Regions from separate parts of the Rothia sp. ZJ932 genome, predicted to be linked through region 1. Evidence: predicted binding sites of a transcription regulator. Region 1 holds the regulator's gene; the other holds the start of a gene.
What was found. The regulator LexA, encoded in region 1, represses DNA repair genes until DNA is damaged. The targets are predictions, from matches to a motif close to TCGAACANNTGTTCGA.
Positions count from the first base shown of each region.

Region 2: uvrA (excinuclease ABC subunit UvrA) is a predicted target of LexA. The motif match lies at 1,242-1,257, and genes of this name have one in related genera.

Region 1 is NZ_CP070480.1:1,604,585-1,608,004, forward strand. Features, by position in the region: gene JR346_RS07365 (histidinol-phosphate transaminase) at 1-893, opposite strand, end outside; gene JR346_RS07370 (LysM peptidoglycan-binding domain-containing protein) at 923-1,414, opposite strand; gene lexA (transcriptional repressor LexA) at 1,637-2,347, shown strand; gene JR346_RS07380 (ATP-dependent DNA helicase) at 2,528-3,420, opposite strand, start outside.
Region 2 is NZ_CP070480.1:1,260,809-1,264,228, reverse strand. Features, by position in the region: gene JR346_RS05840 (formate--tetrahydrofolate ligase) at 1-359, shown strand, start outside; gene JR346_RS05835 (MBL fold metallo-hydrolase) at 474-1,154, opposite strand; gene uvrA (excinuclease ABC subunit UvrA) at 1,287-3,420, shown strand, end outside.

The sequences.
Region 1 (3,420 bases):
GTGAGTCTTTGGACGATGCGATCGCGGGCGACCTTAATATCTTCAACGTTGGCAAGTAGTTGAGTGCGATGACGCAAAGCGGCAATAGCAGTTGCCTGAGTGACGCTTGAGAGATGGTAGGGTAGCCGTACCAAACGGACGGCGTCCGCGATGGCAGGATCAGCGGCAAAATAGCCCAAACGCACCCCCGCAAAGGCAAATGCCTTGCTCATGGTTCGGGTAACAACAAGGTTAGGGCGGGATGGCAGCAGAGTAAGGGCAGTCTGCTCGGGGTCTTGGGCGAACTCAGCGTAGGCTTCATCGACAATCAATATGCCGTTATACTCGCTCAGTGACTCATACACCTTTTTGATAACCTCAAGCCCCAGACCGGTGCCGGTGGGGTTGTTAGGGGAACACAGCACAACGATGGTTGGCTGATGCTCTCGCACCTGCTCAACGGCAGAAATCGCAGAAAGTGAAAAATCCTCGGCACGAGATCCGGCGATGAAGCTAGTATTGGTGCCATCAGCAAGCAAGGGATACATGGAGTAAGTGGGCACGAAGCTCATGACGCTTCTGCCCGGTCCGCCAAATACCTGAAACAACTGCTGCAAAATTTCATTAGAGCCATTGGCAGCCCAAACTTGTTCGGGGCTGATGCCGTGACCTAAGAATGAGGCAAGCTCCTCGCGCAGGGTCACGAACTCACGGTCAGGGTAACGGTTAAGCGCAGAGGCTACTTGAGTAACCTCTCGACCAATAGCATCAATGACCTCTTGCGGCATGGGATGCGTATTTTCATTGACGTTGAGGGTAACCGGAACGTCAATCATGGGGGCGCCGTAGGGTGAACGACCCCGCAGGTCTTCACGAATCGGCAACTTATTCATAGCGTCTAATGCATCACTCACGCTGATAGTCTACCGGTGTATCAAAGCAATTAATGATTTGTGACAGGGATTTCCAAATCTTGGCCAGCTGAGAGAGCGGTGTCTGTCAGCCCGTTGATTTTCATAATCTCTGACATCACATCGCGAGTATCGCGCTCGGGCTCCACCTGCTGAGCAATTTCCCATAGAGACTGCCCGTGCTTCACAGTGAGGGTGTATGAAACCTCAGATACCCGAAGACTCTCCCCCGCCTGGGCATCACGAGGGACAATGAATGCTAAAGCACCCAAAGCCACCAGTGCCGCCAGAGTCATCAGCGCAAGACGGCGCATACCAAAACGCGGACGGGGTCGTTCCACGTGGGGCATTATAGGCTGCTCAGCTCGTGGAGTCCTCTGAGCAGGCAGGGCACGCGCGGGCTTGATGACCTTAAGCTGAACCGGGCTCTGCGGCGCGGACGCGCGGGGGCGTTCGAAAACTGCATGGGCACGAGAAAATGCGGTACCTGGGCGCACCGGACGCTGAATCACTACGCTGCTCATGATCTACTCCTCAACACTTAATATTCGAACTTTTGTTCGAAGTTCGCATATATGTTCTATCAGAAAATTCGAATATAGTCGAGGAAAATTAGAACAAATGTTTGGTTTTCGAATAAAAGTAGCATAGGCTAAGACCAAGGTACATAGCACCTGATTCCTGTCAGAACAGGGTAAAGACAGCAACCTCTATGCCAGATAAGACCAACAGAAACGAGGTAGACCGTGAGCAACACTGCAGATTTTCCGCACGGCCAGCCCGCCGACCGCAGACGCCCGCTGACCACCCGTCAACACCGAATCTTGACGGCAATCACCACCTCGATTAATGAGCAGGGCTACCCGCCGTCCATGCGTGAAATTGGCGATATCGTTGGTCTAGCTTCTCTTTCATCTGTTACTCATCAGCTGGCACGACTTGAAAAGATGGGCTACATCAGGCGTGACCCCAAGCGTCCGCGCGCTATCGAGGTCTTAGACTATGAGCCAGGTACAACTACCGAACAGACCGCAGAAGTTATTACTCTGCCCCAGCTCCCCACTTTTGAATCAGCTGATGAATCCCTCGCGCGAGTGCCACTGATGGGTCGCATTGCAGCGGGTGCCCCTATCACCGCTGAACAAAATGTTGAAGATGTGCTTTCCCTCCCCCGCCAGTTGGTCGGCAATGGCGAGCTCTTCATGCTTAAAGTACGAGGCGACTCAATGATTGACGCCGCTATTATGGATGGTGACTGGGTGGTAGTGCGTTCACAGAGCACCGCCAATAACGGTGATATCGTAGCCGCGCTCCTCGATGATGAGGCAACCGTGAAAACCTTCCGCCAGCGCGACGGTCATACCTGGCTTCTTCCCCAAAACACCCAGTACGAGCCTATTCTCGGCGACCAAGCAACTATTATGGGCAAAGTCGTTTCGGTACTGCGTAGCCTGTAAAAACATTTCACGCAACAAACCCCGCTCTGGCTCATCTGCAACATCAGATAAGCCTGAGCGGGGTTTTGTTGTGTGAACCTATCGGCGTTGTAAGGAGCACCCGTACCTGCGGGTAGGTTCAAGCGGTAACGCCTCTTATTTATGAGGGAACACCAGAGTTACTCTGGCGTAGGGTACCGCCTAAGAGGGTTCAATGGTCGCCGCTAACCGCTGCAAAGCACCCACCGTTTGGTCCTTGTTTTGGGTCGTCCAAAAAGGTGGTAGCGCTTTGACTAAGTAGGAACCATAACGTTGAGTAGCAATACGCGAGTCGAGCACCGCCACAACCCCACGGTCATTCACCGAGCGCACTAAACGTCCAGCTCCCTGCGCCATACGAATCGCTGCGTGATAGGCAGAGACTGCCATGAACCCATTACCGCCAGCCTGCGCCACAGACCGTGAACGCGCCGCTGATAGGGGGTCATCGGGGCGTGGAAACGGAATACGATCCATCATGACCAAACGGCACGCATCACCCGGAACATCAACGCCCTGCCACAAACTCATGGTGCCGAACAGACACGAGTCTGTGTCCTCAGCGAACTCTTTAACAAGGGCACGCAAAGAAGATTCACCCTGTACCAGAATATTGAGGTCAGTTCTCTTTCGAACGTATTCGGCAGCTAACTCAGCTCCTCGCTTCGAGGAGAAAAGCCCGAGCGCGCCACCGCGCGAAGCTTGAATCAGTTCAAGGACGCGTTCAAGCTGCTCCTCCGATACACCGCGCCCAGGTTTAGGCAGGTCAGAAGCCAGGTAAAGAACACCCTGCTTGGGGTAGTCAAAAGGAGAGCCAACGTCCACGGCCTCCCAACGAGGCGCACCAGCGCCCTGCAGTCCCAGAGCACCGGCAACAGAATCAAAAGACTCACCAACCGTCAGCGTTGCCGAAGTAAGTACCACCGTGCGGTCTTCGAACAGACCTTCTCTCAGGCGTCCGGCGACAGACAACGGCGCTACGTGAAGTGTTGCAGGGTCAGTATCTGAAGCAGCGACGTAACCGCGCCCAGGTTCCCAGGACCCCACACGAGATA
Region 2 (3,420 bases), 340 kb from region 1:
ACGCCGATGAAGATTCACTAGAGACCAAGATAGAGAAGGTCGCCATCGGCGTTTACGGCGCTGACGGTATCGAGGTAACGCCCACCGCCCGCAAACAGCTGGCGCTGTATGAAGAGCTAGGCTACGGGCAGCTTCCCGTGGTGATTGCTAAAACCCATCTCTCCATTTCGGCGGACGCTTCACTCAAGGGCGCCCCGACCGGCTGGACCCTGCCCGTGCGTGAGGTTCGCCTGGCAGCCGGCGCAGGTTACGTCTACGCTATCTGCGGCACCATGCGCACCATGCCCGGACTACCCAAGCACCCGGCGGCAGAGCGCATCGGCTTTGACGAGAATGGAACGATGGTGGGGCTCTTCTAGCAAGGCTCGGCGTCCATAAACTGGGCGTTGGCGTCCTTCCAGCCTCGTGTGTCTTTAAAGCAACGCGTGGGCGTTATGTCAACGCCCACGCGCAGAGTCTCTCCGTTAGAGGCTTTACCAGCCGCGTTCTTTCCATTCGTCCAAGTGCGGACGCTCGTTACCTACCGTGGTGGACTTGCCGTGACCGGGCAGAACAACGGCATCATCGGCGTGCTTGCCGAAAATTTCTCGCTCCACATCGCTAATGAGCGAGGTGAAGTCTTCGGGGGAATTGGTCTTGCCTACACCGCCAGGGAAGAGGGAATCGCCGGTGAAGAGGAACGCCGGGTGCTCGCCCTCAGCATCGGTCAGCGTGTACATGATGGAGCCGGGAGTGTGACCCACCAGGTTGGTTGCCTCCAGCGCGATGTCTCCGAAGTGAACAACCGTACTATCTACCGGCATGTCCACGTTGAAGCCCTCCTGCTCGGCAATTGCATCCATATCATCTTCGCCCGCGTAAGTGGTGGCATCAAAGAGACGCGCAGCAGCGGGCAGAGCGCGAATATGGTCCCAATGCCCGTGGGTAGTCAAAATAGCCACAACACCCACCGGCTCGCCCTCATCCGATACGTCCTGCGCCAGCGCGTCCGCCGCGAACTTCTCAATAGCGTCCACATCATCTGCCGCATCAATCAAAACCTGCAAACCGTCCTCTTTAGCGGTCAGCAGATAGACATTGTTCTCCATCTCAGAAACCGAAATGGAACGAATAGTGTAATGTTCACCGTTATAAATCATCTGTGAAGTGCTCATGCAACCACCGTACCGCGCATCACCACCGCCATGCCCCCTTTCACTGTGAGCGTGAAAATAAACCGCTCACCACTTGCGCTCTGCTGATAGAATATATGTTCGAAACCAATAGGCAATGAGAGGACGCGCCGCATGGCAAGCACCCACAAACCTAATGACCTCACCCGCATCGTGGTGCAGGGCGCTCGCGAGAATAATCTGAAGAACGTCAATCTTGAGATTCCGCGCGATGCGATGGTTGTTTTTACGGGCCTTTCGGGCTCGGGCAAATCCTCGCTTGCCTTTGACACTATCTTTGCTGAGGGGCAGCGCCGCTATGTGGAGTCGCTGTCTTCATACGCGCGCATGTTCTTGGGGCAGGTAGATAAGCCTGACGTTGATTTCATTGAGGGTCTGTCACCTGCCGTGTCTATCGACCAGAAATCTACCTCGAAGAACCCGCGCTCAACCGTAGGTACTATCACCGAGATTTACGACTACATGCGTCTGCTCTGGGCACGCGTGGGTCACCCCCACTGCCCCGAATGTGGCGAGCTGATTTCTAGCCAAACTCCGCAGCAAATCGTTGACCAAGTTATGGAACTGCCCGAGCGCACCCGCCTGCAGATTTTGGCACCCGTGGTGACCGCTCGAAAGGGTGAGTTTGTCGATCTCTTCAAAGAGCTGACCACCGCCGGTTACTCACGCGCCATCGTTGACGGTGAACAGATCCAACTTAACGATCCGCCCAAACTTGAAAAACAGTTCAAACACACCATTGAGGTAGTAATCGACCGTCTGGTGATTAAAGAGGGCATCACCCAGCGCCTCACCGATTCTGTAGAGACTGCTCTCAGCCTCGCCCACGGACGCGTCCTGGTCGACTTCGTAGACCGCGATGAGGACGCCGCAGACCGCCGTCAGAGCTTCAGCGAGAGCCTGGCCTGCCCCAATAATCACCCCATTCAGCTTGAAGAGATTGAGCCGCGTGCTTTCTCCTTCAACTCACCGTTCGGTGCCTGCAACCAGTGTGACGGTATCGGCTCGCGCCTAGAGGTCGACCAAGACCTACTGATTCCCAACACTGACCTGTCGCTGGCAGAGGGTGCCATCACTCCCTGGTCACAGGGCAAAGCAACCACAGAGTACTGGCTGCGCCTTCTAGCGGGTTTGGGAGAGGAGCTCGGCTTTGACTTGACCACCCCGTGGAAAGACCTGCCTAAGAAAGCTCAAAAAGCTATCCTCAACGGTAAAGACTACAAGGTCACCGTTGCTTATAAGAATCGTTTTGGTCGTGAGCGCCGCTACACCTCAGGTTTTGAGGGCGTGGTTGCCTACATCAAGCGTAAGCACGAAGAAACTGAATCTGACTGGGCTAAAGATAAGTACCAGCAGTACATGCGCGAAAGCGCCTGCCCCGCCTGTAACGGTGCGCGTCTTAACCCCGTGATTTTGGCGGTCAAGATTAACGGTAAATCTATTGCTGATGTTACCGAAATGCCCATGCGCGAAGCTCTGGAGTTTTTACGAACCGTAGAGCTGAGTGCCCGCGAGAAGAAGATCGCCGAGCAGGTACTGCGAGAGATTGATGCTCGTTTGCAGTTCTTGCTAGATGTGGGCTTAGACTATCTCAACCTAGCGCGTGCTGCCGGTACTCTTTCGGGTGGTGAAGCCCAGCGCATCCGTCTGGCAACCCAAATTGGTTCAGGCTTGGTGGGTGTGCTCTACGTCCTTGATGAGCCGTCCATCGGTCTTCATCAGCGCGATAACCGCCGCCTGATCGAAACTCTTACTAAGCTGCGCGATATGGGCAACACCCTCATCGTGGTAGAGCACGATGAAGACACCATGAAAGAAGCCGACTGGATTGTTGACGTGGGGCCCGGAGCAGGTGAGCATGGCGGCGAGGTAGTTCACTCAGGAACCTTCAAGGAGTTGCTAAAGAACGAACGCTCCATCACCGGTGACTACATGGCAGGTCGTCGTAGTATCGAGACCCCTGCTAGTCGTCGTCCCATTGATAAGAAGCGCCGCCTCACCGTGCGCGGGGCGCGCGAAAATAACCTGAAAAATGTGGACGTCACTTTCCCGCTTGGCGTGCTTACCGCAGTGACCGGTGTTTCGGGTTCGGGAAAGTCGACCTTGGTTAATGACATTCTCTACACCGCTCTAGCCAATAAACTCAACGGTGCTAAGCAGGTGCCGGGTCGCCATAAGTCCATCGACGGTCTGGATCACCTGGATAAAATCATCCATGTTGATCAGTCGCCTATCGGTCGCACCCCGC